Regions from separate parts of the Mesorhizobium sp. CA4 genome, predicted to be linked through region 2. Evidence: predicted binding sites of a transcription regulator. Region 2 holds the regulator's gene; the other holds the start of a gene.

Region 1 (15,012 bases), on a different contig from region 2:
GTTTTCGCGCTCCGCGAAAGTTGATTGAACCGGGCGCATTTCAGTCCGTTTCTGCGGCGATACACTCCCACGGGAGGAATCGAAGCGGTGCGCCCCGGGGGTCGCATTGCTGGCTATGAACAACCAGCTTTGAGGCCTTTTGTCGATGACCACCCCTGTTCCTAACGACCGCGATAAGCGGGTCGGAGAGCGCGATACGCGTATCAACGATCGTGACACACGTATCGACGTGCTGCGCGCGCTCGCGCTGCTCACCATTTTCATCGACCACGTTCCCGGCACGGTCTTCGAGGACTGGACCTACAAGAATTTCGGCTTCTCCGATGCGGCCGAAGCCTTCGTGCTGATCTCCGGCATCTCGGTGGCGCTGGCTTACGGCACGAAGTTCAAGCCGGGCGGCCGGTTGCTCGCGACGCTGAAGATGTGGCGGCGCGCCGGTGTGCTCTACATCTCCCACATCGTCATCACGATGGTGGTGATCGCGCTGTTTTGCGCCGCCGCGCTGTTCGTGCACCGGCCGGAAATGCTGACGATGATCAACATCGAGCCGTTGATGCGCAACACGCCGCAGGCGCTGGTCGGCATCGTCATGCTTGGCCACCAGCTCGGCTACAACAACATCCTGCCGGTCTATGCGGCGCTGCTTCTGGCGGCGCCTGCGTTCGTGCTGTTCGTCAGCTATCGGCCGATGCCGGCGCTGATCGTGTCCGGCCTGCTCTGGCTCGCCGCCGGCATTTGGCAGATCGCGCCACCGAACTATCCGGAGCCCGGCCTCTGGTTTCTCAACCCGCTGTCCTGGCAGTTCCTGTTCAACATCGGCCTTGCCGCCATGCTGCATGTGAAGCGCGGCGGGCGGATCCCGGTCAATCCGTGGCTGCTTGGCGCCGCCGGCATCTATGTGGTCGGCGCGGCGATCTGGGTGCACAGTCCGCTCTGGGGTCAGATCACCTGGTTCAACCTGCCGGTGGTGATCGGCGGCTTCGACAAGACCTTCCTGTCACTGCCGCGGCTCTTGCACATTCTGTCGGTCAGCTATCTGATCGTGGCGCTGCCGACGGTTTCCAACCTGTTCCGAGTCCGGCCCGACAACCCCCTGGCGATCCTGGGCAAGCGCTCGCTGCCTGTGTTCGTCGCCGGCACGCTGCTGGCCATGGCGGCGCAGGTGCTGAAGCTGATCAATCCGGGAGGCCTGGCCTACGATACGCTGCTGATCGCAGCCGGCATCGCCATGCAGCTCGCGCTCGCGCTCTATCTCGAATGGCTTGCCGGCCTCGGCCCGTCCCGCGCCAAGCGGGTACGCGAGGAGCCCGGGCGTGCGCCGTTCGGCGCGCACCCAGTGCCGGTGAGGATAGGCGGTTACTGACGCGGCCCAGGTAAAGCGCCCCCGGTGGACTTCCGTGCAGATCGCCTGAGCGTGCTCAGGCTTTCGGAGCGGGACCGGTCGAGCCTCTGACGACGAATTCGACCCCCATCGTCTCGCGCCGCACGGCGCCGTCATGATCGAGGATCATGCGCGCGGCGCGCCGGCCGATCTCGGTGATCGGCTGGGCGATCGTCGTCAGTGGCGGCGTGGACAGCGCGCCGTCCGGCACGCCGTCGAAACCGACAATGGAAACATCGCCGGGCACGGCCAAGCCCCTTGCTCTCAGCCAGTCGATGGCGATCAGGGCCATGCGGTCCGACATCGCCAGGATGGCGGTAGGCGGTTGGCCGCTGGCGAAGATCGCCTCGAGACCGGCCCTGGTGCTTTTTTCCTCGTTCTCCGTCTCATAGACCGGGATTTTCGCCGTATCGATACCGAAACCGGAAAGCTCCTCGAAATAGCCGGCAAGGCGATCGCGCGTGCCGGTATAAACGGCGCTGCGAACCACCTCCGGCGTCACGAAGCCGGTGCGATTGTCGGCAAAGCCAAGCGACAGCACGGCAAAGCGGCGATGACCGAGCTCGGCGAGGTGGCGCGCCGCGAGCCGCGCGCCGGCGACATTGTCGACGCCGATTGCCGACACGGTTTCGTCCTGGAAACCGAGTTCCAGCGCGACAAAGGGCAACCTGCGCTCGCGTGTCAGGTCGACAAGACGCGAGCCGCCTTCGATGCAGAACAGAATGAAACCGTCGACAAGCGCGCTCTGGACGTTCCAGGCGAGCTTTTCCTGATTGGCGGCAGACACCAGCGCGATGCCCGCGCCGGTGGCGTCACAGGCTTCGGAAATGCCGGCCATCATCACGCGGGCGAAGGGATCGTCGAAGAAGTAGGAGAGGGGCTCGGTGGTGGCGACGCCGATGGCGTTGACCTTGCCCGCGCGCAGCAGCCGGCCTTTCGGGTCCGGGCCGGCATAGCCCATCTGCTCCGCGACCGCCTTGACCCGCTCGCGCACTTCGGCGCGCACGATCTCGGGGCGGCTGAAAACGTTCGAGGCCGTACCATGCGACACGCCGGCGGCCTTGGCGATGTCGGCCAGCCTGATGGGTCTTGCCTGGCCTTCGAGGAGTGATGCCATCTCGTTCCTCCGAATCCGGTCACGGAAAGAACATGACCGCTGAATTGTTGCCGGTCATCTAACATTTTTGTTGGATCGATTCAAATTCCGCTTGACGTCGCGCGATTGAGGCCTATGATTTGAATCGATCCAAGTCATCCGCTTTTGATGGAGCGGTTCCAACGGGAGGCTTTCGTGCATCCGGTGAGTTATTTGTTCGAGGACTTTACCACAACGACTGGAGCATCGCCTCGGCTGCCGTCAGCGAGAAGCGGCGCGGTAGAGTGGGTCCCTGGCGTCGCGAGCCACGCTTCCTCGTGGAGCGCAAGCGCGGCTGAACCGCAGCCATTTTTGCATCCATGCATTGGATCGATTCAACTTGAGGAGAAGCAGTCATGCATCCGATTGGTCATCTGTTTCAGGACATCTACCGCAACTATTGGGGCATCACGCGCGGAACCGAGCAGCCCGAGCGGCGCCGCGCCAACCACCTGCCTGCGAGCAAGCGCAAGCGGCGCGCCGGTTAAAAACGGTCGCCGGAAATACCTACGGTCGAGGACGCCGCAGCGCCGAGACGGCGATCGCTACCCAGCCGACGATCAAAAGTGTGCCGCCGATCGGCGCCGACATCGGGAACAGCCGCGAGCCGAGAAAGTCGCGGGCCAGCAGATCGCCGCAGAACAGAAGCAGGCCCGCGAACAGGACGAGGCTGGCGATCCTGAGGCAGCGGTTGCCGCCGACAAGGCCGATGGCAAGGAGTGCCGGCGCATGCATCAGCAGGAAATTGGCCGCCGTGCCGGTGAAGGCGCCGCCGCGATGCGCCGCCGTCGCCGACAGCGCCACGCCGGCCGCGCCGACGAGGCCCGCTGCCAGCACGAGGATGCGGCTCCCGCCGTCTGATGCTTGCCCGGTAAGGCTCATCTGGATGCTCCATGCTGCGGTTAGGTGGAGGCGCCGGCTAGGATTCGCCGGCTTCGAGCAGCATATGCCGCGCCCGGCGCGACTGGACAATCCAGTTGTAGACCGCGCCGAGCGCCATCAGCACCGCTGTGCCCAGAAACACCGCGCGCATGCCGAAATGCCCGCCGACGAAGCCGCCGGATAGCGGCCCCGCGACCTGGCCGACATATTGCGCCGAAATCGCCAGGCCAAGCACATTGCCACCGATCCCGTCGGGGATGTTGTGGCGGATGACGCTGGTGATGCAGGGCAACAGCCCGCCCAGCGCCAGGCCCATCAGGAAGCGCAGGCCGATCAACTGCCAGCCATTGGTGACGAAGGCCTGCGGAATGAGCAGCAATGCCGAGACCGCCAGCGCACCGACCACGACGTTCCAGTGGCCGACGCGGTCGGCGAGTTTCCCCAGCCAGGATGACGACAGGATGGTGCCGAGCGCCGCCGCGGACATGACGACGCCTGCGACCATGGTCACCTTGCTCTGGTCCTCGACGAGCTGCTGCACATAGACGGTGATGATCGGCTCGATCGACATGGTGGCGAAGGCGAGCAGCATGCCGGTGGCCAGCATGGCGACGATAGGCCGCTTGTCGGGGATCTGCGACCAGCCGCTTTTCGGCTTCGTCGTCGAGGCGGGCTTGGGCGCCGGCGGATTCTCCTTGATCAGGAAAGTCGTCGCCAGGAACGCCAGGAAGATGACGCCGCCGGAAAGCAGGAAGGTCGCGCGAATGCCGATCAGCGGCGGCAACAGGCCGCCGAGCAGCGGTCCGACCAGCGATCCCGCCGTGATGCCCGCCGCCAGCACGCCCAGCGCCCAGCCAGAGCGCTCCTTCGGCGTCTGCATCGCCACCAGGATCGTCGAGCCCGAGGAATAGCCGCCGGCAAAACCGATTAGCAGCCGAAGCAGCACCAGCTGCCAGACGCTCTCAACCATGCCGGTCAGCGACATGCACATCGCCATGCCGAACGAAGCGCGCACCAGCATCAGCTTGCGGCCGTAGCGATCGCCAAGCCGCCCCCACAAGGGCGCGACCAGCGCGGCCGCGAAGAAGGTCGCGCCATAGGCGATGCCAGACCACTGCACGATCGCCGCGTGGCCCTCGGCGCCGAGCTGCTCGACGTAAAGCGGCAGGAACGGCAGCAGCAGCGTCATGGCGACGAGCGTGCTGAACGAGCCGGCGAAGCAGACGGCGAGATTGCGCCGCCAATGGATGTTGAAGCCGCTCTGTTCGGATTCGCTGGGCGTCATGTCACGCGTGCCAATGCTGGGGTTGTTACGGATACCAATTTGGGATACCAAGCTGGTATCCGTCATGGACCTGACACTTGCCGCTGTCAACACGGCTTGGAAAACGGGACGACAAATGTCGCAGATGCAAAATGTCGAAAGGCAGCTTCGCGAGATGATCCTCAGTTTGGAGATCGGCCCGGGCGAGCGGCTGACCGAGCGCTGGATCGAGAGTCGGTTTGGCGCTTCGCGCACGCCGGTGCGGGCGGCGCTGCTGCGCCTGGAGACGGAAGGCCTGATCGCCCGCGACGGCCGCGGCTGGACGGTAGCGCCAATCAACCTCGCCGAACTCGGGCAGATCGCCGTCTACCGCGAGGCGGTCGAAGTCGCGGCGGTTCGCCTGACGGCGGCGCTCGAGGACCGCAGCGGGATCGACGTGATCGCGGCGATGCTCGATTCCTGCGATGCTGAGACGCCGCGCGAGGAATGGCATCGCGTCGGCCTGGATTTCCACATCGAATTGGCGAGGCTTTCCGGCAACGAGTTTCTGCTCAGGGCCGTTCGCGATGCGATGACGAGACTGTCACGCGCGCGCTGGCTGGAGGTGCGCGATGAGAAGGCGCTCGACCGCGCCTGGGCCGAGCACCACGCTATCCTCGCCGCGGTCCGGCGCGGCGATGCCGAGGAAGCGGCGCGGCTGCTTGCCGCTCACATCGCCGGCAGTCGCGACCGGCTGGTCACCTCGTTGCATGACGACCGGCGTGGATTGCGCGCCAGAGGATTCGCCGTCGTCGCGGCGTAAGTTGTCCTGTGGCCAATCGCATTAGCAGGCTTGCAACATGGCCGGGAGAATGCTGTAGGAGACGAGGGGGATGAAGGCCGACTACATTGACCATCTTGCTGAACTCCCGGACACATGGCCACACTCTCTCGAACCGCCGCAAAGCTGTTCTACTACGCGCGCAATTTCGCGCGTGACCGCGCACCGCAATCGCTGTTTCGCGGCCGTCTGGCCAGCCGGCTCGAGCAAGCTAGGCTTTCAGGCAACACGGTTCGCGAGCGACTGAACTATTACAACAAGCTGGAAGAGCCGTTCGTGCCCAGTCCGGACGCCATAGCCATCGGCAAGCTGCCGACCTCTTCCAGCATGTATTATTACGACCTCAAGGAATTCGCCCGCTATTTCGATCCCAGCCTGCTGATCGATTTCGAGTTCGGCGACGTCGTCGGCGTTCCCGAGCTCCCGAGGATCGTCAAGGACCGGCCCATCGGCGACGACAATGCCAACGGCGTGCTGATGAAGCTGAATAAGTTTCGTCACTTTTACATGCCGCCCGACGAGCTGTCTTTTGCCGACAAGAGCCCAATGGTGGTCTGGCGCGGTCATCTCAACAATCCGCTTCGCACCCGCTTCGTGGAAAAGGCCGCCAACCTGCCGATTTGCAATGCGGGTTCCCACAGGGCTGACGCGCCCGACGGATACCGCAAGCCGTACCTGAACATCGAGCAGCAGCGGTGCTATCGCTACATCGTCTCGCTGGAGGGCAATGATGTCGCGACGAACCTGAAATGGATCATGAGCTCCAATTCGCTCTGCCTGATGCCGGAACCGACCTACGAAACCTGGTTTGCGGAAGCCCAGGTCGAGCCCAACGTTCACTATGTGCCGCTGCAGCCGGATTTCTCTGACCTGGTCGACAAGGTAGCCTATTTCGAAAAACACCCCGCCGAGGCCGGGCGGATAACCGCCGCCGCCAACGACTATTGCCGCAAATTCGGCAATGAGCAGGACGAGCAGGCGATCTCGCTGCTCGTCCTCTATAAATATTTCGTGCTGAGCGGGCAGATTAAGCCCGACGCGGAAGTCTGGCGCTTTATCGCCGGCTGAGCGTTTTAAGCATGAGAGCGGTCGAGCACCTTGTCGGCGGGCCCGAAACGGTCCCTGGCCGTGAACTGCTGATGCCAATAGGGATAAAGCACCGGCGGCCGGCTGACCTCATCGAGGCGCTGTCGCTCCTCTTCGCTGAGCGACAGGCTGGCCGCGGCGAGATTGTCCTTGAGCTGTGCCTCGTTCCGGGCGCCGATCACCAGCGCGCTTACAGCCGGACGGCCGAGCAGCCAGGCAAGCGCCACCTGCGCCCCTGAGACGCCGCGTGCCTTGCCGATGTCGGAGAGCACGTCGACGATGCGCCATAGACGATCCTCGTCGCGGATCGGCGGTTCCGTCCAGCCGCCGATCTGGCGCGCGGTCGGGCTGTCGCGATGGTATTTGCCGGAGAGCAGTCCGCCCGCCAGCGGGCTCCAGACCAGCACGCCGACGCCTTGGTCGACCGAGATCGGCAGCAATTCGTATTCGGCTTCACGCGCTTCCAACGTGTAGTGGATCTGCTGGGTGACGAACCGGGTCTGATGGCGGTTGTCGCTGACAGCAAGCGCCTTCATCACCTGCCAGCCCGACCAGTTGGAGCAGCCGATGTAACGGATCTTGCCCTGGTTGACCAAGGTGTCGAGCGCCGCGATCGTCTCCTCGACCGGGGTGAGCCCGTCCCATTGATGGACGAAATAGACGTCGATGACATCGGTCCTGAGCCGTTTCAGGCTTTTTTCGCATTCGCGGATGAGATGGTGACGCGACAGGCCCTCGTCATTCGGGCCGCTGCCTATGCGCATGCGCGCCTTGGACGCGATCAGCACATCGTTCTTGCGCTTGCCGCCAAGCGCCTCGCCGATGATCTCTTCCGACAATCCATTGGAATAGACGTTTGCGGTGTCGATGAGGTTGATGCCGGCATCGATGCAGGTGTCGATGATGCGCCTGGCCTCCGCGAGGTCGGAATTGCCGACGGCGGCGAACGGACCGGCGCCGCCGAAGGTCATGGTGCCAAGCGTCAATGTCGAGACTTTCAAGCCGGATTGGCCGAGCGTGCGGTATTCCATGTCGGTCCTCGCAATTTGTTTGAAGAAGCGCCGTGGCGAGCGCCGGAAAGAGGCAAGGGGATTTGTAGGACAATTCCCGCCGCTTGTCGCCCCGCTATCGATACGGGTCGATCACATATCTGCTATATCGACTTCGCTGCCGGTCGATTGCAATAAAACCGTCATTGCGCCTCTGTATCTCAGTCGGCTTAAGGAATGTCCGTTCGGCGCCGGCGCGGCATTCCGAAGCGATGATGGCTGACAGGCAGGACGGAGTTGCGCGATGAATGAATTGAAACCGAATTCCGGGGCGAAGGACTGGCTCGAAGCCGAACTCGAGGACACGCTCGACGAAGACTATGAGCTGGAGATTTCCGAACCGGCGCTCTCGCTCGAAATCGCTAAGATCTACAAGAAGTCGCATCCGCCTTCCATGGAGCGCATGACCTATTTCCGCGAGCTGCTCAGGCTGCAGTCGGAACTGATCAAGCTGCAGTCCTGGGTCGCCTACCACAAGAAGAAGCTGGTGGTGATCTTCGAGGGCCGTGACTCCGCCGGCAAGGGCGGCGTCATCAAGCGCATCACGCAGCGGCTCAACCCGCGTATAGCCCGCGTCGTGGCATTGCCAGCGCCGACCGAGCGTGAGAAGTCGCAATGGTATTTCCAGCGCTACGTGCCGCATCTGCCGGCAGGCGGCGAGATCGTGCTGTTCGACCGCTCCTGGTACAACCGCTCCGGCGTCGAGCGCGTGATGGGCTTTGCGGATGCCGATCAGGTCGAGGAGTTCTTCCGCGACGTGCCTGAATTCGAGCGCATGCTGGTTCGCTCCGGCATCACGCTGGTGAAATACTGGTTCTCGATCACCGATGAGGAGCAGCAGATGCGCTTCCTGATGCGCATCCACGATCCGATGAAGCAGTGGAAGCTCTCGCCCATGGACCTGCAGTCGCGCGTGCGCTGGGAGCAGTACACCAAGGCCAAGGAAGAGACCTTCGCCCGCACCAATATTCCGGAAGCTCCCTGGTTCATCGTCGAGGGCAACGACAAGAAGCGGGCGCGGCTGAACTGCATCGACCATCTGTTGCAGCAGATGCCCTATGAGGAGGTACCGCATGAGGACATCACGCTGCCGGAGCGCGTCTTCAACCCGGAATACGAGCGCCAGGTCCTGCCGCGCGAACTCTACGTGCCGGAGAAGTATTGAGCGCCATTTTTCCTTCTCCCCGTTCCACGGGGAGAAGGTGCCCGAAGGGCGGATGAGGGGCGGCGCGGCGCGGGTGGTTGGCCCTAATTCGCCATCGATAGCTTATCACCAATCTCAAACGGCAGCGCTGCCCCTCATTGCCCTGCCGGGCATTTCTCCCCGTATAGTGACGGGGAGAAAAAGCCATGTCTACGCCCGTCCAACCATCACATGCGTCGCATCTGAGGTCGCCACCTGTTCCGTGCACCGGTACCCCAGCTTCAGCATGTCGAGGCCGTTGAAGAGGTGCTCGCCCGAGCCGAGCAGGACAGGCGAGATCGCCAGATGCATCTCATCGATCAAGCTCTCCTGCAGGTATTGCCGGACGGTCGAAACGCCGCCGCCGACGCGCACATCCTTGCCGCCGGCCGCTGCCTTCGCCTGTTCGAGCGCCGAATGGATGCCGTCAGTGACGAAATGGAAAATCGTGCCGCCTTCCATCTCGATCGGCGCGCGCTTGTAGTGCGTCAGAATAAAGGTCGGCACGTGGTAGGGCGGGTTGGCGCCCCACCAGCCTTTCCAATTGTCGTCCGGCCATTCGCCGCGGCTCGGCGCGAACATGTTGCGGCCCAGGATCCAGGCGCCGACATTCTCAAAGCTGCGCACGGCAAACTCGTTATCTGTATCCGTGGTCCCGCCATCCTTGCCGATCATCTGGTGGAAGGAGCGGGTCTTGATCATCCATTTGTGCAGATTTTCGCCACCGACGCCGAGCGGGTGTTCAAGGGTCTGATCAGGACCGGCGCCGTAACCATCGAGCGACAGGGTGAAAGCATTGACACGCAGCTTGGACATGGCTGCCTCCTCATCTGATTGCAATTTGCAAGCGGTTATGGCGTAGCCTGGCTGATTGCAGAATGCAAGCGGAATTTTCTAGCCATACTTGCGAATCTATTGGTCGGCAGCGTCAAGAATGCGTTCAACGGCAACGCGTAGTGCCGGCAAGTTGTCTGTCACGACAGTCCAGACGATGGCATCGGAAGTCTTATGATATTCATGACGCAAAATGTTGCCTATGCCGCGGACCTGCTTCCATGGGATTTCTGGAGCAAGAGCCGTCAGGTCGTCTGGGAGGTGCCGCGTCGCCTCGGAAATGATCTCGATTCCTCGCTCGACGCCGTGGCGCAGCAGCCAGTCACCACGGAAATCTTCCAATGTCTTGCCGGCTGTGGCGTTAGCAATGCCATCCAGAGCCGCAATGATCTCTGCGAGGATCGGCTTGATCCGACGTGGTGCCATCAAAATACGCGCACCGCCGATCGTTCGATATCCGCCTTCAGCATTGGATGAAGGCTGTCCCTTGTGGTGATGTCGATTTCGGTCGACATCTTCTCTTCCAGAAATTGTTTGATGCCGACGAGATCGATCAAGGAAAAACGCCGCGACGGATCATAGTCTATGAAAAGATCAAGATCGCTGTCCGAATGCGCATCGCCGCGCGCGGCCGACCCGAACAGATAAAGCGATACCGCGCCCATGCCCCTGATGGCATCTGCGTTCTTCCGCAACCGTTCGATGACTTCATTCCTGCTCATGGGTGCATCCTAACGAATCCCGCTAGAATTCCAAAATCGCGAAGCGAATCTAGCCCTTCAGCATCTGCGCCACCACCGGCGCAAAATAGGTCAGCACGCCGTCGCAGCCGGCTCGCTTCAGCGCAAGCAGCGATTCCAGCATCGCCTTTTCGCCGTCGATCCAGCCATTGGCGGCTGCTGCCTTGATCATCGAATATTCGCCCGACACCTGATAGGCGAAGGTCGGCATCTGCAGCTCGTCCTTCAGCCGGCGGATGATGTCGAGATAGGGCAGGCCGGGCTTCACCATCAGCATGTCGGCGCCTTCGGCGAGGTCCTGCTCGGCCTCGCGCACCGCTTCGTCCGAATTGGCGTGGTCGATGTAATAGGTCTTCTTGTCGCCCTTGAGCAGGCCGGCGGTGCCGACCGCCTCGCGATAGGGGCCGTAGAAGGCCGAGGCGAACTTTGTCGCATAGGACATGATCGCGACGTCCTGGAAACCGTTGGCGTCGAGCGCGTCGCGAATGGCGCCGATGCGGCCGTCCATCATGTCCGACGGCGCGATGATGTCGGCGCCGGCGGCGGCCTGGATGACGGCCGCGGCGGCGACCTGCTTCACCGTCTCGTCATTGACGACGATGCCGTCGCGCAGGATGCCGTCATGGCCGTGGCTGGTGAAGGGATCGAGCGCGGCATCGGTAATGATGCCGATCTCGGGCACCGCATCCTTGATGGCACGTGTGGCGCGGTTGATGACATTGTCCGGGTCGAGGATGTGCGATCCCATCTGGTCGCGCAGCGCAAGCTCGACATTGGGGAAGGTGGCGATGGCCGGGATGCCCAGCTTGGCTGCGCGCTCGGCTTCCTTCACCGCGAGGTCGACGGACAGGCGATAGACACCCGGCATCGCGGCGATCGGCTCGCGCGTGTTCTTGCCGTCGATGACGAAGATCGGCCAGATCAGGTCGTTCACCGAAAGCTGGTTCTCCTGCACCAGCCGGCGCGACCAGTCGGCTTTGCGCATGCGCCGCAGCCGCCGGCTGCCGGTGATCTCGTCGACGCTGCGCGCGCCGGCAGGCTTTGCGGGGGTGAATTTGTTCATCGCCGAAACTCTCTTTTGCGCCGGCTTTTACCACGCGTCTCCGCCGCTGACCAATGCGACACGATTGTGCCAGCGTCGAAGCGCGAGTTCCTCGCCCCCGCCAAAGGCGGGGGGAGAGGTGGCCGCGAAGCGGACGGAGAGGGGGCCTTCGCAGGGCGCTCCCCCTCTCCGTCTCGCCTTCGCCGAGCCGCCTCTCCCCATTTCATGGGGGCGAGGAAATGCTGTCAGGGTTGCCCGTGCCCCGACAGGATCTGCGCAGCGCCCCTGATCGCCACACGGAACGCCTCGTCGAAGCTGACGCCGCGCGCCTGCCAGCGATAGGTCTTGCCGCGGTCGGCCAGCCGCCAATCGGCGATCCAGCCGAGTTCCTTGTCGCTCCACACGATGCTGCCGGCGAGCGCCCGGGCCGCTCCCGCTTTTTTCGCAAGCTTGTCGAGTCTTGCCATATCGGCCTCGGAGAGCGCCCTTTCATCCAGGCCGCCAAGCTGCCCGGCCTTTGGAAAGGTGACGCGCATCAGCAGCGGACCGGCAGCATTGGCGAAGGATTCGCGCATCGCGTCGCCGCGCTGCTCGTCTTGCGTCAGCACGAAATGCCGCGAGCCCTGCTCGGCGGTCATGAAGACGGCGATCGGCGGCCGTTCGCCGAGCCAGGGCCTGCTGCCGAGCTGCGCCAGGAGCTTGTCGACGACGGCCGGCTTGTAGATGCAGGTCAGATCATGCGGCCTGTCATGCGTGCCTTGCTCGTCGTGGATCGGGATGCCTTCGAGCCGGTCGTGATAGCGGAAAGACTGGACGAAGTCGGCCGCCTTGTCGCGCAGCGCCAGCATCTCCGCCTTCTGCGTCAGCCGCTGGTCGCCCGAGACCTTGACCAGGACCTTGTCTAGGCAATCCTTGAAGCCGATCTGCCGGTTTACGTCTCCGGTGCCGGTGACGATCGTTTGCGCCTGGTAGAGCTCGGCGATTGTCGCGGCGCGGAGGGGCAGTCCCAGATACAGGAGACCGAACAATCCAACCACGAAGCGGGAAATTCCAGGCATGTCGATTTGCTCGAAACCGGTCGGGCGCGGGCACAGTGCTTTGCCGGGTACCTAACATCTGGCGTGGCCGCCCGCCAGCGCAAGAACCGCCGCCATTGACGCGTCCGCATGCCGCCTTTAGCACTTCTCTCCCCCGGCGGACGGAGAGAGAGATTTCCTGGTGATGGATTTTGGCGGAGGCGACGAGATCCGCTTCGAGCGGCTGGGTAGAGCGGGCGTGGTCACATTGACCCGGCCGAAGGCGCTCAACGCCGTCACCCACAACATGGTCAAGGCGCTTGGCAAGGCGCTGGACGCCTGGGAACAGGATCCGGGCATCGGGGTCGTCCTCGTCAAGGCCGAGGGTAGGGCGTTTTCCGCCGGGGGCGATATCCTGCACATCTATGAGGCCGGCCGGGCCGGCAAGCCGCCCGTCGACTTCTTCGCCGACGAATATCGGCTCAACGCCCGCATCGCGCGCTTCAAGAAACCCTATGTCGCACTGATCGACGGCATCGTCATGGGCGGCGGCGTGGGCATCTCTTTCCATGGCTCGCATCGGGTGCTGACCGAGAACGCGCAGTTCGCCATGCCGGAGGTCGGCATCGGCTTCTTCCCTGATGTCGGCGCCAGCCATTTGCTGCCGGATCTGGGCGGCTCTTTCGGCATGTATCTCGGACTGACGGGAAACCGCATCCGCTATGGCGACGCGCTGTGGTCGGGGCTCGCCACCCACACCATCAAGGCCGAGGATCAGGCGGGCCTGCTCGACGAATTGGCGACGAGCGGCGACGCCAATGCGGAGCTGCGCGATTTCTTCGTGCCGGCCAAACGCGAGACCGACCGCCAGGACCTGGAGGCGATCGCGCGCCATTTTTCGCAGAGCTCGCTCGCCAGCATCATCGACAGCCTGGAACGGGCAGGGGCCGACGATGCTTTTGCCGCAAAGACGCTGGCGACGCTGAAGACCCGCTCGCCGACCAGCCTCCACGTCGCCTGGCGCCAGATCAGCGCAGGATCGACGCTGTCGATGGACGAATGCATGAAGATGGAGTTCCGCATCCTCAACCGCATGCTGGCCGGCCATGATTTCTACGAAGGCATCCGCGCCGCCATCATCGATAAGGGGTCCACACCCGCGTGGCGGCCGGCCCGGCTGGATGAGGTTCGAGAGGCCGATATCGACGCTTATTTCGCGCCGCTCGGAGATGAGGAGCTCGCCCTGTGAGCGAAGTCACCTCCAGGCGCGTGGTGCTGCAACCCTCGACCACGGAGGTCATCTTCGCATGGTTCCAGCGCGTCATCGCCGGCTACTGCCTTTTGTTCGGCATTCTCTACTGGATCCGCCTGATCGGCATCTATCCGGGTGAGCTGTGGCGCTTCGACCTGATGCCGGTGCACTGGCAGGTGGCGGCGGCCATGCTCGCGGTGTTTTTTCCTTTCGCAGCCGCCGGCCTCTGGATGCTGGCGTCCTGGGGGCCGGTGATTTGGTTCATTTGCGCGGCGACCGAGACGGTGATGTATGCCGGCTTCCCCAATCTCTTCGGCCACCGCCTGCTGATCGTGATCTCCCACGCCTGCGTGGCCTTGCTCTACATCGTCTTTCGCGTCACCATCTGGCTGCAGAAGCGCCGGCTCCGCCAGTGAGCATAATGCCGAAAAAGTGTGAAGCGGTTTTCGGATGACATCATGCTCCCACCCATAAAGCCGGCCGGGGCTGGCCTTCAGGGCCGGTTTCGCAGCCCGTTTTCACTGCAAATCCGTTGGCTAAATCTTTAGGTTAATTGTTCTTGCTCGGGTGACCGATCGTTAAGCGTCTTCTGAAACCTCTTACCGGTAAGCTCTTGTTAGCCCTGGCGTTTAAGTCGAATTTTATGAGTATTCGATAGTGTCGCGATCAAGGTGAAAAACAAAAAATCACCAAGGCGACAAACGAGAGGCAAAGACAATGATCAATTCGCGTCCGGCGGCGAAGACCGCAAACGTATCCGACGATCGCCGCGAGGCTATCCGCTCGCTTTACATGGAATCGCTGCAGCTGGTGGAGCGTCTGCACCGCCGCCTGCTTGACGTGATCAAGGACGAGTTCGACCGCAACGGCCGTTCCGACATCAACGCCATACAGGCGCTGCTGCTCTTCAACATCGGCAACTCCGAGCTGACCGCTGGCGAGCTGCGCTCGCGTGGCTACTATCTCGGCTCGAACGTCTCCTACAATCTGAAGAAGCTGGTCGACCTCGGCTTCATCAATCACCAGCGCTCGCGCATCGACCGCCGTTCGGTCCGCGTCTCGCTGACGCCGAAGGGCAACGAGGTGGCCGACGTCGTCGCCGGCCTCTACGAGCGCCATGTCGGCTCGATCGAGGCGGTCGGCGGCATCAACACCGACGAGTTCAAGCAGATGAACCGCGCGCTGCAGCGCCTCGATCGCTTCTGGAACGACACGATCGCTTACCGGATGTAAGCACTTCGGAATTGGGACGGGAAGCCGCGCCGAAGAAGCACGGCCCGGGGAAAGAATATGGGCCGGCGCCGAGGCGCGCCGGTCCTTTTCTTTTT
Region 2 (15,012 bases):
CGAGCCTGCCGGGCCGCCGCCCATCAGCTGGAAGGTGGCGTCGAGCGGCGCAACGGTCTGGCCGCTGGTGACCCACCAGGCGGCGCCCCGCCATACCAGCAACCCCCCCAGCGTGACGATGAAGGCCGGCACTTCGAGATAGGCGATGACGAAGCCCTGGAAGGCGCCGATGATGAGGCCGAGCGCCAGGCCGATCAGTAATGCCAGGACCCAGATCCACGGGTTGCCGAGCTCAAGCCCGACAAAGCGAACCAGGAAATGCACCTGGGCAAAGCCCATGACCATGCCGATCACCCCTTCGGCTGATCCAACGGACAGGTCGATGTTGCGCATGACGATGACCAGCACCATGCCGGAGGCCATGATCGCCACGGCCGACGTCTGCACTGACAGGTTCCAGAGATTGCGCGGCGTGAGGAAGGTGCGGCTGTCGAAGTCGAGCGGGTTGACGCCGAGCCGCAGGCTGGAGATCACATGCAGCCCAACCCAGATCAGGAGCAGCGCGCCGATCATGCCCAGCATGCGGGTGTCGAGCTCGGTCGCCTTCAGGAACCGGGCCACAGTGCCGAATTCCGACGCGCGCGCGGTGTCCGCCGGTTGGGTAGACGTCGTGTCGGTCATGATTTCCTCCCGCCGGCTTGCTGTCTGGGGCGGATGCCGGAACTCAGCCTAGAAGCTAGCCGCCTGAGGCGGAACCGCAATCTTTTGAGAAAACCCCGCGGCTTTCAGGCCGCGGCGCAATTCGTGAGATCGAATGTCGGCAAGGCTTAGTTGCAGACCGTGACGCTGCCGGCGGCAACGCCCGCGCAGACCTCGTCCTTCTTGATCCAGCCGGCGTCGATGACGACGTTGAGATTGTCCTTGGTAATCGCGACCGGCGTCAGGAAGAGCGACTTGACGGTGTTGCCGCCAGGCGTCGTGAAGTCCTTGGCGCCGGCGATGTCGCCCATCTTCTTGCCATCGGCGAGCTGCGAAGCGATCTCGGCGGCGTTCTTGCCGAGCTCGCGCGCGTCTTTCCACACGGACACCGTCTGCGTGCCGAGCGCGATGCGGTTGAGCGCCGCATGGTCGCCGTCCTGGCCGGAGACCGGCACGGTGCCGGCCAGCCCTTGCGCCGTCAGCGCCGCGACGACGCCGCCGGCAGTGCCGTCATTGGCCGCCACGACCGCGTCGACCTTGTTGTCGTTGGCTGTCAGGAATTGTTCCATGTTCTTCTGCGCGTTGGCGGGCAGCCAGCCGTCGGTATAGGCCTCGCCGACATTCTTGATCTTGCCGCTGTCGATCGCGTCCTTCAGCACTTCCATGGAGCCCGCGAAAAGGAAGTCGGCATTCGGATCGGAGCCCGAGCCCTTGATGAAGACGTAGTTGCCTTCCGGCTTCACCTTGAACACCTCGCGGGCCTGCATGCGCCCGACTTCCTTGTTGTCGAAGGTCAGGTAGAACACGTCCTTGTTCTCGATCAGGCGGTCGTAGCCGACGACCGGGATGCCTTCGTCGAGCGCCTTCTGCACCGCCGGACCGATCGCCGAGGCATCCTGCGCCAGGATGATCAGCGCGTTGGCGCCCTGCGAGATCAGGCTTTCGACGTCGGTCAGCTGCTTGCCCGGATTGGACTGCGCGTCGGCCGAAATATACTTGTCGCCGGCGGCCTCGATGGCGGCCTTCATCGCGGCTTCGTCGGTCTTCCAGCGCTCTTCCTGGAAATTCGACCACGACACGCCGATCACCTTGTCCTTCGCCTCGGCGACCGACGCCAGCGTCAGCGACATGGCAACGCCCGCCAGAATGGCGGCTGCGAATTTCTTCATGATATCCTCCCTGCGCCGTGCGGCGCGACCCTGACTGGCCCGAAGGCCGGCACAGAGGCTTTTTTTCGAGCCTCAAAAAAATATTGGTCCAGCAAAACGACCCTGTCAACTGCGATTTTGATGGGTTTTGATGGGTCCAGGCATTTTTTCGACGTCCGCAATAATAATGACATGGACCTTGGCTTCTGCCACAATCCCTAGCGTGTCAGCGACAGGCCATGGCATCATCACAAGGCCGCGATGACCGGGAGGACGTGCAGGACAATGTCGGTCGGAATCCGTCACGACGATTTGCGCCGGCGCAACCGCGCCATGGTGATTTCGGCGGTGCGCCGCGCCGGCCAGCCATCGCGGACGGAGATTGCCGCCACCACCGGGCTCAGCCACTCGACCATTTCGGCGATCTCCGCCGATCTGATCCAGGAGGGCATCCTCGCCGAAAGCAAGGCCAGCGAGCCGACGGCGTTGAAACGCGGCCGGCCGCAGGTCGGCCTGGCGCTGAACCCCGAAGCCGCCGCGGTGCTGACCGTGGTTTTGTCGCTGAACTTCCTGTCGGTTGCCGTCATCGACTATGCCGGCCAGGTGGTTTCCGAGGAGCAGCATCGCCTGGACACGCTCGTCATGCCGCGCGATGAGCTGATCGGCGAATGCATGGCGATTGTCCGGCGCCGGCTGCAGGATCCCGACCTCGACGTGGGCAGCGTCGCCCGCATCGCCATGGGCATTCAGGGCATCACCGATACCCATTCACGCGCCATGCTGTGGTCGCCGATCACGCCGCTGACCGATATCCCCTTTGCCGATCTCCTCGAGAAGGAATTCGGCATCCCGGCCACCACGGAGAACGACTGCAACATGATGGCGGTGGCGCTGCAGTGGCGCGATCCCGAGCGCTATCGCGACGACTTCATCGCCATCCTCTTGTCGCACGGCATCGGCATGGGCCTGGTGTTGAAGGGCGCGCTGTTCACCGGCACGCATTCCTCGGGCGGTGAGTTCGGCCATATGATCCATCGTCCGGGCGGAGCGCTTTGCCGCTGCGGCCGCCGCGGCTGCGTCGAGGCCTATGCCGGCAATTATGCCATCTGGCGCAGCGCCATGGGCATAAGCGAGGATGCCACGCCGACCGATGTCGGCGACGCCGACATGCGCGCGCTTGCCGCAAAGGCGCGTCAGCAGGATGGCCCCGAGCGCGAGGCCTATCGCCGGGCCGGCGAGGCGCTCGGCTTCAGCCTCGGCAGCCTGTTCGCCCTCATCGATCCGGCGCCCGTCGCCATGGTCGGCGTCAGCGCGGCCGCCTTCGACCTGATCGAACCGGCGCTGCGCGAGGCGATCGCCCAGACGGCCGGCGGCCAGCACTCCGAATCGATCTCCTTCGACACTGAGCCGAACGAACTGCCGCTGATCCGCGAAGGCTGCGCCATGCGCGCGCTGACCTTCGTCGACCAGGAGATTTTCGCGCCGGGAGGCCAGGCAAGAGCGGGCAAGCACGTCGAATAGCGGCGAGCCAGATGCCGGGATACGCTGAGATTCAGGTCAGGCCGAGTCGAGAATGGTGGGTTCCGAGAACCGGAACGGAGCGTACCTTAGGCACGTGAGTACCGGAGGCGCAGGAAGTCGCCGTTCGCCGGCCGGCCTCACCTGAATCTCGGCGTATCCCCCTAATCTTCCCTGATCGCGTAACCCGCCCCGCGGATGGTGCGGATGACGTCCGGCATGCGGCCGTTGTTGACGGCCTTGCGCAGGCGTCCGACATGGACGTCCACGGTGCGCTCGTCGATATAGATCGTCTCGCCCCAGACATTGTCGAGCAGCTGGCTGCGCGAGAACACGCGACCGGGGTGGCGCATCATGAATTCGAGCAGGCGGAACTCGGTCGGGCCGAGCCTGATCTCGCTCTTCTTGCGGTAGACGCGGTGCGACTCGCGGTCGAGCACGATGTCGCCGACCTTGAGCACGCTGGACAGCACCTCCGGCTTGGCGCGGCGCAGCAGCGCCTTGACGCGCGCCATGAACTCCGGCGTCGAGAACGGCTTGACCAGATAATCGTCGGCGCCGGTCGAGAGGCCGCGCACGCGGTCGCTTTCTTCTCCGCGCGCCGTCAGCATGATGATCGGCAGCCGCTCGGTCTCGGGCCGCATCCTCAGACGCCGGCAGAGCTCGATGCCGGAAACCGCCGGCACCATCCAGTCGAGCACGAGCAGGTCGGGAACGTTTTCCTGAAGGCGGATTTCGGCCTCGTCGCCGCGGGTCACCACTTCGACCTGGTAACCCTCGGATTCGAGATTGTAGCGGAGCAGCACCCCCAGCGGCTCCTCGTCCTCCACCACCATGATGCGTGGCGCGATCATCTGGCAGTTACCCCTGTCAGGCCGCCGGCGCCGACATTGCCGTCTCGTCCTGCTTGGGGCGGTTGGCGGGCAATTGCGTGCCGGTCAGCACATAGTAGGCGTTCTCGGCGATGTTGGTCACATGATCGCCGATGCGCTCGAGATTCTTGGCGCAGAACAGAAGATGCGTGCAAGCGGTGATGTTGCGCGGATCTTCCATCATGTAGGTCAGGAGCTCGCGGAAGACGGATGTGTATTTGACGTCGATGCGCTCGTCGTCGTTGCGAAGCTTGGCCAGCGCCGTGGCGTCGCCCACCGTATATTCCTGGATCACGGCCTGGACCTGGATCAGCACCATCTGCGCCATGGAATCGATCGAATGCGTGAGGTCGCGCGGCGCGGCGCTGACGCCGACCGAGCCGACGCGCTTGGCGATGTTCTTGGCGAGATCGCCGATGCGTTCGAGGTCACCCGCCATGCGGATCGAGCCGACCACGTTGCGAAGATCATCGGCCATCGGCTGGCGCTTGGCGATCAGCGTAATGGCGCGGTCGTCGAGTTCGCGCTGACGCGCGTCCATGATGGCGTCGTCGGAGACGACGCGCTGCGCCAGCGCATTGTCGGTCTCGAGCAGCGCCCTGGTCGATGCGCCGACCATGGAGGCGGCGAGATCGCCCATGTCATTGATGAGCCGGCTGATCTGCCTCAGATCTTCGTCGAAGGAAGCGACGGTATGTTCGGCCATGATGATGTCCTCGTATGAGCTCAGCCGAAGCGGCCGGTGATGTAGTCCTGGGTGCGCTTCTCGCGGGGCGAGGTGAAGATCTTCTCGGTCCGGTCGAACTCCACCAGCTCACCCAGATACATGAACGCCGTCTGCCGCGACACGCGCGCCGCCTGCTGCATGTTGTGGGTGACGATGACGATCGTGTAGTCGACCTGCAATTCGTCGATCAGTTCCTCGATCTTGGCGGTCGACAGCGGATCCAGCGCCGAGGCCGGCTCGTCGAGCAGGATGACCTCGGGCTTCACTGCCACGGTGCGGGCGATGCACAGGCGCTGCTGCTGGCCGCCCGAGAGGCTGAGGCCGCTGGCGTTGAGCTTGTCCTTGACCTCGTTCCACAGTGCCGCGCGCTTCAGCGCCTGCTCGACGCGGCTGTCCATCTCGGCCTTGCTGATCTTCTCATAGAGCCTGACGCCGAAGGCGATGTTTTCGTAGATCGACATCGGGAACGGCGTCGGCTTCTGGAACACCATGCCGATCTTGGTCCTGAGTAGGTTGAGGTCCTGCGAGCGGTCGAGGATGTTCTTGCCGTCGAGCAGCACCTGGCCCTCGGCGCTCTGCTTCGGATAGAGCTCGTAGATGCGGTTGAGCACCCGCAGCAGCGTCGACTTCCCGCAGCCCGACGGGCCGATGAAGGCCGTCACGCTGCGCTCGGGCAGGGACAGGTTGATGTCCTTCAGCGCTTTCGACTGGCCATAGTAGAAATTGAGGTTCTTGACCTCGATCTTGGCCTTCTCGACGGTCGTCTCGGCTGCGTTCAGGTCGGTGGACAACATCGGTTTCATCTGTCCTCTCTGCGTCCGGTTAGGCTGCGGGCGATGATGCTCAACCCGAGAACCGTCAGGGTGATTATGAGTGCGCCCGTCCAGGCCAGCTGCTGCCATTCCTCGTAAGGGCTGAGAGCGAACTGGAAGATGGTCACCGGCAGGCTGGCCATCGGGGCATTGAGATTGCTCGACCAGAACTGGTTGTTGAGCGCGGTGAAGAGAAGCGGCGCCGTCTCGCCGGAGATGCGGGCGATCGCCAAAAGGATGCCGGTGACGATGCCGGACAGCGCCGCGCGGTAGGCGACCGAGCGGATCACCACCCAGCGCGGCGCGCCGATGGCGGTACCGGCTTCGCGCAGCGCGTTGGGCACGAGATTCAGCATGTCTTCGGTGGTGCGCACCACCACGGGGATCACCAGGATCGACAGGGCGACGGCGCCGGCGATCGCCGAGAAGTGCCCCATCGGCCGCACCAGCAGCTCATAGACGAACAGGCCGATGATGATCGACGGCGCCGACAAGAGGATGTCGTTGATGAAGCGCACGATCGTCGTAAGGCGTGAGAAGCGCCCGTATTCGGCCATGTAGGTGCCGGCCAGCACGCCGATCGGCGTGCCGACGACGATGCCGATGATCGTCATGACGATGCTGCCGTAGATGGCGTTGAGCAGGCCGCCGGCATCGCCGGGCGGCGGCGTCATTTCCGTAAACACGGCCGGCGACACCCCGGAAAGCCCCTTGTAGAGCAGAGCGCCGAGGATCAGCGCCAGCCAGGCCAGGCCGATGCCCGCTGCGGTCACGCACAGCGTCATCATCACGGCATTCTTGCGTTTGCGGCTTTGGTGAAGCGATTGGGCCGTCGACATCGGTCAGGCTCCCGTACGGCTATCGATGCGCAACAGCATGCAGCGTGCGAGCGCGAGGATGATGAAGGTGATGATGAACAGGATCAGGCCGAGCGACACCAGCGAGGATGTGTAGAGGTTGCCATCGGCTTCGGTGAATTCGTTGGCGATAGTCGCCGAGATTGTCGTGCCCGGCGCGAACAGCGAGGCGCTGATGCGGTGCGCGTTGCCGATGACGAAAGTAACGGCCATCGTCTCGCCGAGCGCGCGGCCGAGGCCCAGCATGACGCCGCCCATGATGCCGACGCGGGTATAGGGAATGGTCACGCGCCGGGTCACTTCCCAGGTTGTGCAGCCGATGCCGTAGGCCGATTCCTTCAGCACCGCCGGCACCGTGTCGAACACGTCCTTGGTGATTGAGGTGATGAAGGGCAGCACCATGATGGCAAGGATCAGCGACGAAGTCAGCAGGCCGATGCCGTAGGGCGGACCGGCAAAGAGGCTGTTGAGGCCGGGGATGCCTTTGAACAGCCAGATGACCAAGGGCTGGACCGTCGTCTGCAGGAACGGCGCGAAGACGAACAGGCCCCAGATGCCGTAGATGATCGAGGGAATGCCGGCGAGCAGTTCGACCGCAATGCCGATCGGTCGCCTGAGCGGGCGCGGGCAAAGCTCGGTCAGGAAGACGGCGATGCCGATGCCGATCGGCACGGCGATGAGTATGGCGATGGCCGAGGTGACGATGGTGCCGTAGATGGGCGCAAGCGCGCCGAAATTCTCGGTGACCGGGTTCCAGGCTTCTGTGGTCAGGAAGGAGAATCCGAACTTCGACAGCGCCTCCCACGAACCGGCGATCAGCGAGATCGCGACGCCGCCGAGGAGAACCAGCACGAGGATGGCGGAAAGGCGCGTGGCCGTCCGGAAGAGCATGTCGGTGAGGGCGAAGCGGCGCACCGTCGCTTCCCTGGTCCGCATGGCGGATGATGTCGCAGCTTCGGAAACGGCCGTCATTAGCCCCTCGCATTTCGAAAGAGACAGGAGGGCGCCAAAGACGCCCTCCTTATTCCGCGATAATTACATGCCGGAGTAGAGCGGCTTGCCGTTCGCGTCGACGATGTCCTTGCTCCACATCTCTTCGACGCTCTTCACGACCGCGTCCGGCATCGGAACGTAGTCCAGGCTGGAGGCCAGTTCGTCGCCCTTGGCATAGGACCAGGCGAAGAATTTGAGCGCTTCGGTCATGGCCGCCGCGTCGTCGGGTTTCTTGTAGACGAGGATCCAGGTGGCGGAGGTCATCGGCCAGGATTCGGCACCGGCCTGGTTGGCCAGGATGACGCCATAGCCCGGCTGCGAGCTCCAGTCGGCATTGGCCGCGGCCGCCGAGAAAGCGGCGGCGGTCGGCTCGACCTTCTTGCCGTCCTTGTTGATCAAGTCGGTGTAGGTCAGCTTGTTCTGCTTGGCATAGGCATATTCGACATAGCCGATCGCGCCGCCGGTCTGCGAGACGTTGTTGGCGACGCCTTCATTGCCCTTGGCGCCGATGCCCACCGGCCATTCGAGCGCGGTGTTGACACCGACCTTCGACTTCCAGTCGGCGCTGACGTCGGCCAGGTAGTAGCTGAAGTTGAAGGTGGTGCCGGAGCCGTCCGAACGGTGCACGACCGCGATCGCCTGGTCGGGCAGCTTGACGTCGGGGTTGAGCTTCTTGATCGCTTCGTCGTTCCAGTTGGTGATCTTGCCGGCGAAGATGTTGGCCAGGGTCGGACCGTCGAGCACCAGCTCGCCCGGCTTGACGCCTTCGAGGTTGACGACCGGAACGATGCCGCCCATCACCATCGGGAACTGCGCGAGCCCGGTGGCGTCGAGATCCTGGCCCTTCAGCGGCGCGTCGGAGGCGCCGAAGGTGACGGTCTTGGCCTTGATTTGCTTGATGCCGCCGCCGGAGCCGATCGACTGGTAGTTGAGACCGATGCCGGTCTCCTTCTTGTAGGCGTCGGCCCACTTCGCGTAGATCGGATAGGGGAAGGTGGCGCCGGCGCCGGAAATGTCGGCTGCCATCGCGGCGGCCATGCTAAGGGTTGATGCCGCAGCCATTGCAATCGCAACGGCCGCCGAGCGGATGAAATGTCTCATGTGGCCTGCTCCTGTTCGGAAGATGGTCTTTCGGCACCCGTTCTATCGGCGCCCGTGAGCGCAATAGCCCTCGATTATTACAGTCGCATGACAGTTTCGTGTCAGCCCCGTAACGTCTGAAAGGGGATGTCTGGGGAAGTCGGCGGCGGCCCCGAAGGACCGGCCGGAGTTTGCCGTGGAAATCAGCGACTTGTCTGGCTTCTGAAGCAAAATTTATCCCGGCGGCCGGATCGCGGCCGCCGGGAAATAAAATCCGGACGAGAGCGCGTTGCCTGAGCACCAGAGCGGATCATGGCGTGGCCATCGCCGAAAACAGGGTCCGTTGGGGTAGAGTCGACGCTGTTTCTTGTTGGCGGTCGCTGCTCCCGCCCGTAACCGAAGAGCGGAATCAATGCCAACATTGTCCGAGCTTGGCGTTTGCTTTGGTATGGTGCGATCGCGCCATACGCGTGCGTCAGCCTCTTGCCGCCGTCCTGCCGTCAAATTCGTTCTAACCGGCGTTGCGCCGAGTCTCGACGTCCGGTCCCAGCCAGCGCTCGAGCTTTTCGAGCAGCGCCCGCGGGCTGATCGGCTTCGGCAGGTAATCGTTCATCCCGGCTTCCAGGCAGCGTTCGCGGTCGCCCTTCAGCGCATGCGCCGTGACGCCGACGATCGGCACATGCGTGCCCATGTCCTCCTCGAGCCGGCGGATGGCGCCCGTCGCCTCCAGCCCGTTCATTTCCGGCATCGATACATCCATCAGGATCATGCGCGGATTGAGCCTGCCGAAGGCGTCGAGCGCCTTGCGGCCGTTGCCGACGATCTCGAAGCGGTAACCGGTCTCGCCTAGGATCTGCGTGAACACCATCTGGTTCACCTCATTGTCCTCCGCGACTAGGATGTCGAGCCCGCGCTCCGCCTCGGCTGGGCGTGGACGCGCCCGCACCGGCGGCGGCTGCAGCATGGCGCGGTCCGATGCCGCCGCCTGCGCCGGCGCGGCTTGCGGGGGGCTGCTGCCTGCGGCGGGTTGCGCCGCGGCGCTGCTGTGGCGATGGCGCTGGATGGTCGCAACCAGCGTTTCCAGGAGAATGGAGGAGCGCGCCGGCTTGATAAGCTGCGCATCGATGCCGAGGTCGCGATAGGTGGTGTTGGCAAGCGACTGGTCGACCGAGGTCAGCATGATGATGGGTGTATGCGCCAGGCCCGCCGTGCTGCGCATGATACGCGCCATCTCGGCGCCGTTCATGCCGGGCATCTGGTAGTCAAGCACCACGCAGTCGACCGGCACGCCATAGGCGGCGGCGGCAATCAGCACCTTCAACCCCTCGGCGCCGCTTTCGGCCGCGCAGGAATCGAACGTCCACGACGCCATCTGCTCGCTCAGGATCGAGCGGTTGACGGCGTTGTCGTCGACAATGAGCACGCGTGCGCCGGTGACGTCGACCGGCATGATGCGCTGTCCGCCCTGCTCGGCCCTGGGCAGCGTGACCGTGAACCAGAAGGTCGAGCCCTTGCCCTCGGCGCTGTCGACGCCGATCTCGCCGCCCATCATCTCGACCAGCCGGGAGGTGATGGCAAGGCCAAGTCCGGTGCCTTCGTGCCGCCTGGTCGAGGACGTATCGACCTGGCTGAATTTTTCGAACACCAGCTTCAGCTTCTCTTCCGGAATGCCGATGCCGGTGTCGGTGACCGAGATGGTGAGCCTTGTTCCCGCCGGAGCCCGCTCGCCCGTGACGTCGACCAGCACATGGCCCTTGTCGGTGAACTTCACCGCGTTGCCGAGCAGGTTGGTGACGATCTGCCTGACGCGGCCGACATCGCCGACGAATTGGCCGTCGAGCCCCGGCTGGATGCGGACGATGAGCTCGAGGTCCTTCTCCTTGGCGCGCGTCGATACCAGCGTCGCCACATCCTCGATCGCCTCGGCGAGATTGAAGGGCGCCGGATCGAGCACCAGCTGACCGGCGTCGATCTTGGAGAAGTCGAGAATGTCGTTGATGATGGTGAGCAGCGCGTTGCCGGATTTGACGATGATGTCGGTGAATGTCTTCTGCTTCGGATCGAGGTCCGACTTCGCCAGCAGTTCCGCCATTCCAAGGACCCCGTTCATCGGCGTGCGGATCTCGTGGCTCATATTGGCGAGGAATTCCGATTTGGCCCGGTCGGCTAGCACGGCGCGCCGGCGTGCTTCGCTCAGCTCGGCCTCGCGCTGCTTGAGCTCGGTGATGTCGGTGGTGGAGCCGATGAGGTAGAGCGAGCCGTCCGAGGCGATCATCGCGCCCTTGCGCGCGAACTGGTGCCTGACGGTGCCGTCCGGCATCGTCACCGTCTCCTCGATCTCCTGCGTTTCGCCGGTGCGCAGCACAGCAAGATCGCCGGCGACGAAAGCTTCGCCGTCAGCGCCGAAGATCTCGACATCGGTCCTGCCGACCGCTTCTTCCCTGCTGAAGCCGGTGAGATCGCACCAGCCCTTGTTGACGTAGAATTGCCTGAGGTCCGAACGCTTGGCGTAGATCGACACCGGCACATTGTCGATGAGGCTGCGGAACACCTCGTTCTCGCTCATGCTTTGCCGCAGCGCCTGTTCGCGCGCCTTGACGTCGGTGATGTCGGTGCTGGAGCCGACCAGATGCACGGAGCCGTCGATCGCCACCAGCCGGCTCTTGCGCGTCATCAGCTGCCGCACCGTGCCGTCGCGATGGGTGACGGCCTCCTCGACCTCGCGCCCCACACCGGTCGCTACGACTTCGGCGTCGTCATTGCTGAAACCATCCGCCTCTTCCGTCGCGAAAAGCTCGCGATCGGTCTTGCCGAGGACCTCGTCCTTGGCGAGGCCGGTCAGCGCGCACCAGGCCTTGTTGACGAATTCGATGCTGAGGTCGTCCGCCTTGATGAAGGCGGCCACGGGCAGCTCGTCCATCACATGCCGATAGAGGTCGATCTGGCGCATGGAGTCGCGCAACGCCTTCTCGCGCGCCTTGATGTCGGTGATATCGACACGCACGCCGATGAACGTTCCGTCGTCGGTGCGCATGTCATAGACCTGGTACCAGCGCCCGTCGGCGTTGAGGCGTTCGTAGGCCGAGCTCGGCAAACGGTAGCGCTCGAGCATTGCGTCGAGCCAGCGCTCGGTGTCGACGCCATGCAGGCCGTCGATTTCGGTGTCGCCGCTCGAGCGGAAGTAGCCGACCGAATGGCCGAGAGCCAATGCCTCGCGGAATGTGCGGCCCGGCTGCCAGACCGGCTTCAGCGCCGGCAGCGTATCTTGCAGCTTGCCGTTGGCGAAAACGAAGCGGTTGTCCCGATCGTAGATGATGACCCCCGCGGGCAGCGACTCCAGCACGGTGGCGAGGTTCTTGCGCGCGTCCTCCGCCTCGGTCTCGCGCTGTTTCATATCGGTGATGTCGACATAGGAGATCAGTTTTTTGCCGCCGGGAAGAGGCGCCAGCGAGGCGATCAGCGTGCGGCCGTCCTTGCGCGACAATTGCCTGGAGCCTGCGTCGCCAGCCCGGATTTCGGCTTCGCGGTCGGCCACATGGCTTTGCCATGCCTGTTCCTCGCCGCCGAACGGGTCGGCGTCACGGCTGGCTTCCATCAGGTCGCGAAAGCGGCTGCCGGCCGGAGCGCGCCGCGGGTCGATCTGCCAGAAGTCGTAGAATGCCCGGTTGACCACCTCCGCCCGCAATTCGGCATCGAGAACGATGACGCCGATCGGCATCGAGTCGACCATCAGGCTGAGATTGGCGAGCGCTTCCGAGGTTCCGGCCATATTGTGGACGTCACCGAGAACGGCGCCGGTGCCGTGCATATCCGCCTTGCTCGAATCCCGCGCGCTGTCCGCCTCGACAGTTCCGTTCGTATCCGCCATTCCTACCCCCAAGGCCGAACCGTGCCCGTTCGTCGGTGGAATGTGCCCGACAAGCATTAACGATCCGATAACCATAATGATTGCAACGCCTGCCGCCCGGTGCCGTTGAGGCAGATCCGATCCTGGCGCCGGCTGCGTTAATCCGCCCGTTGGCGATCCCGGCAACGAAGCATTATAAGGTGCCTGAGGTGTTGCTAATGTTTCGTCGAATCATGGCTTTTGTCCTGTGCCCGGCGCTGCTTGCGGCGGGTGGCTGCGCGCGCAGCGACGATGGCACGGTGATCGTTCCGAGCCGGATGGACGTCAGGCGTGTCTGGGACAAGGCGCCGCCGGGAACGACCGCGTCGCGGCAGATCGCGTCGGACGTGTTTCCCTTGCCTCCGAGCCCGCCACAGGGCCTGCCGCAGAGCCCCGCTGCGCGGCGCCATTCCAGGTCCGCTCCGGCGAGGCCTTCCTACAACCAGGGTCTGCCTGATCAGTCTTCCGGCAAGCAGACCCCCCTCACCTGCAGGAATGTCGGCGAAAGCGGCAAGCGCTACCGCGTCGTCTGCGAGTAACTTTGCCTCAATCCGCCGGCCGATGCCGGCTGGATCCGCTGACCGGATTGAGAAAGACAAACCGACTGGTTCAGGCGGGCGGTGGCCGAATACTCGACGCAATCACGCATCGCTGATGAAACCTTGGCCGGCGCCGGGCGTTGTTGGCTTTGATGCGATCCGCGCAGCGCAGAGGGAGACCGAAGATGTCCTTGCACTTCACCGTCTCTGGCCTGACCAGGAACCTGATTCATTCACTTGGGCTGGATCATGAGCACGCGCTGAGACCCCTTACCCCCGAACAAAGCCTTCTGCTGGATTGTTACCTGGCCGGGCAGATCCCGGACTCCGCCTGGAGCGACTATGTCTTCGAGATGCCGGAACTGGAAAAGCACGCCCAGGTCAGGCGCGGTTTGACCTGAGAGCAATTCCGGAAAAGCGCGACCACGGTTAAAGCATGTCTCCCGAAAGTGGGAACCGGTTTCGGGATAGAGACATGTGCAAATCAAGAACCTGAAGCGCATGGAGCGAATCTGAAGATCGCGACGTGCTCAAGGCTCGGCGCTTTTGCCGTGACCTTCCTCCGGAATTTGCCCAAAACAAATAGTCAGGCCGGCCGCCTACTTCTTCGGCGAGTTGAACTGCAGTGTGAAGACGTTTCCGGCAATGCCTTGCGCCAGCGAGGGCGAAAGGCTGAGCGGCAGACAATCGTTCAGGGCCTTGGTCGCAGCGTCGACATACGCCTTACGCGCCTTGTCGTCGCCGCTGACATGGATAGCGGTTGTTTTCGGCGGCCCGATCAGCGTGCCGTCGCGTTTGAAGCTGAAGCTGAGCGTGACTGAGGAATTGTCGGAATTGGCCGGCGGCGTCCAGCAGGCGAGCAGGGCGGCGCCGACCTCGTTCATACCATTGAGCGGTGCGGCGGCCGATGGAAAAGGCACAACCGACAGCGCGCCCGCTATCATCAGAAATCTTGCTGTGTTCATCGCAGGTCCTCGTCGCCGTCGCTTCGCCCCCTGGCGGTATCGTACGATCCAGGACGAAGATGACAATAGCATTTCGGCCCGCCCATCGGCGTACCGTCGTGATTGCGGCGCGATGGCCCGCGAAAAAGCAAAAGGCCGGCACGCAGCCGACCTTTCCCTTGCCTCGTCATGGCGCCAGTACATCCGTGGTCGCGGCGAGGACTGGAACCAGTAGACAGGCCTTAGGTAAATGAAACCTTAACGCCGAGGACTTACTGCGCTGTGGCCTGCGATTTCACATGCGCGATGTAGCCGCGCACGTCGCCGGCCGGCTCCGAATAAGCCTTGCCGAGCTTCTTCTCCATGGCCGCCATGTATTCCTTCGCCCAGCTGGGCAGCGCGTAGTCGACCACCGCCAGGAATTCGAGCGTTGCCGCCAGCCTTATATCGGCGATCGACGGGTTGTTGCCGCCGATGAACGGTTTGCCGTTGCGGAAGAAGGAGTGAAACACCTCGAGCGGCTCGGCGATCGCGGCCATAGCCGCCTTCTGCGCTTCCGATTTCTTGTCGGGATGGGCGTCGCTGTGGCCGACCTCGCCGGCATACTGCGGAAAGCCGAGCGCCGGATATGTCGCGCGCGCGACATAGGGATAAAGCGTGCCGACAAGGTAGAACATCGCGCTGTCGATCATCGCCCGCTTTGCCGGCGCCTTCGGATAGAACTTATCCAGCCCGTGCTTGTTGGCGAGATACTGCATGATGGCGCAGCTTTCCCACAGCACGCCGCGCGGCAGGCCCTTGTCCTCGATCATCGGCGTCAGATGCGCCGGATTGCGCGCCAGGAATTCGGGCGAACGGGTAAGGCCCCAGGCATCGGTCTCTGCCGGATCGAGTCCGGCCGCGCGCGCGAACACCCGCACCGCCATGTTGTTGACGCTCGGCCGCAGCATGCTGAGCTTCACGCCGGGCATCCTGGCCGGCTTCGCTTTGGCCTTGG

The links. Region 2 encodes PhoB, which activates phosphate uptake and scavenging genes when phosphate is short. Its sites were predicted from a motif close to TGTCATNNANCTGTCAT; they were not measured.
Region 1: ppk2 (polyphosphate kinase 2) is a predicted target of PhoB. The motif match lies at 7,748-7,764, and genes of this name have one in related genera.

The regions. Positions count from the first base shown of each region.
Region 1 covers NZ_JAIUHK010000024.1:71,203-86,214, reverse strand. Annotated here, with positions in the region: gene LB528_RS19900 (OpgC family protein) at 146-1,363, shown strand; gene LB528_RS19895 (LacI family DNA-binding transcriptional regulator) at 1,419-2,498, opposite strand; gene LB528_RS30265 (hypothetical protein) at 2,873-3,004, shown strand; gene LB528_RS19890 (DUF423 domain-containing protein) at 3,024-3,398, opposite strand; gene LB528_RS19885 (MFS transporter) at 3,436-4,683, opposite strand; gene LB528_RS19880 (GntR family transcriptional regulator) at 4,799-5,464, shown strand; gene LB528_RS19875 (glycosyl transferase family 90) at 5,579-6,550, shown strand; gene LB528_RS19870 (aldo/keto reductase) at 6,556-7,599, opposite strand; gene ppk2 (polyphosphate kinase 2) at 7,862-8,782, shown strand; gene LB528_RS19860 (dihydrofolate reductase family protein) at 8,972-9,616, opposite strand; gene LB528_RS19855 (DUF86 domain-containing protein) at 9,713-10,060, opposite strand; gene LB528_RS19850 (nucleotidyltransferase family protein) at 10,060-10,356, opposite strand; gene hemB (porphobilinogen synthase) at 10,406-11,437, opposite strand; gene LB528_RS19840 (DUF2066 domain-containing protein) at 11,662-12,474, opposite strand; gene LB528_RS19835 (enoyl-CoA hydratase/isomerase family protein) at 12,638-13,681, shown strand; gene LB528_RS19830 (DUF6163 family protein) at 13,678-14,100, shown strand; gene ldtR (transcriptional regulator LdtR) at 14,402-14,917, shown strand.
Region 2 covers NZ_JAIUHK010000004.1:86,033-101,044, reverse strand. Annotated here, with positions in the region: gene LB528_RS04820 (sugar ABC transporter permease) at 1-621, opposite strand, end outside; gene xylF (D-xylose ABC transporter substrate-binding protein) at 768-1,808, opposite strand; gene LB528_RS04810 (ROK family protein) at 2,073-3,308, shown strand; gene phoB (phosphate regulon transcriptional regulator PhoB) at 3,470-4,159, opposite strand; gene phoU (phosphate signaling complex protein PhoU) at 4,176-4,883, opposite strand; gene pstB (phosphate ABC transporter ATP-binding protein PstB) at 4,904-5,707, opposite strand; gene pstA (phosphate ABC transporter permease PstA) at 5,704-6,555, opposite strand; gene pstC (phosphate ABC transporter permease subunit PstC) at 6,559-7,545, opposite strand; gene pstS (phosphate ABC transporter substrate-binding protein PstS) at 7,609-8,667, opposite strand; gene LB528_RS04775 (response regulator) at 9,158-12,514, opposite strand; gene LB528_RS04770 (hypothetical protein) at 12,712-13,071, shown strand; gene LB528_RS04765 (hypothetical protein) at 13,257-13,472, shown strand; gene LB528_RS04760 (hypothetical protein) at 13,671-14,036, opposite strand; gene LB528_RS04755 (glutathione S-transferase family protein) at 14,288-15,012, opposite strand, start outside.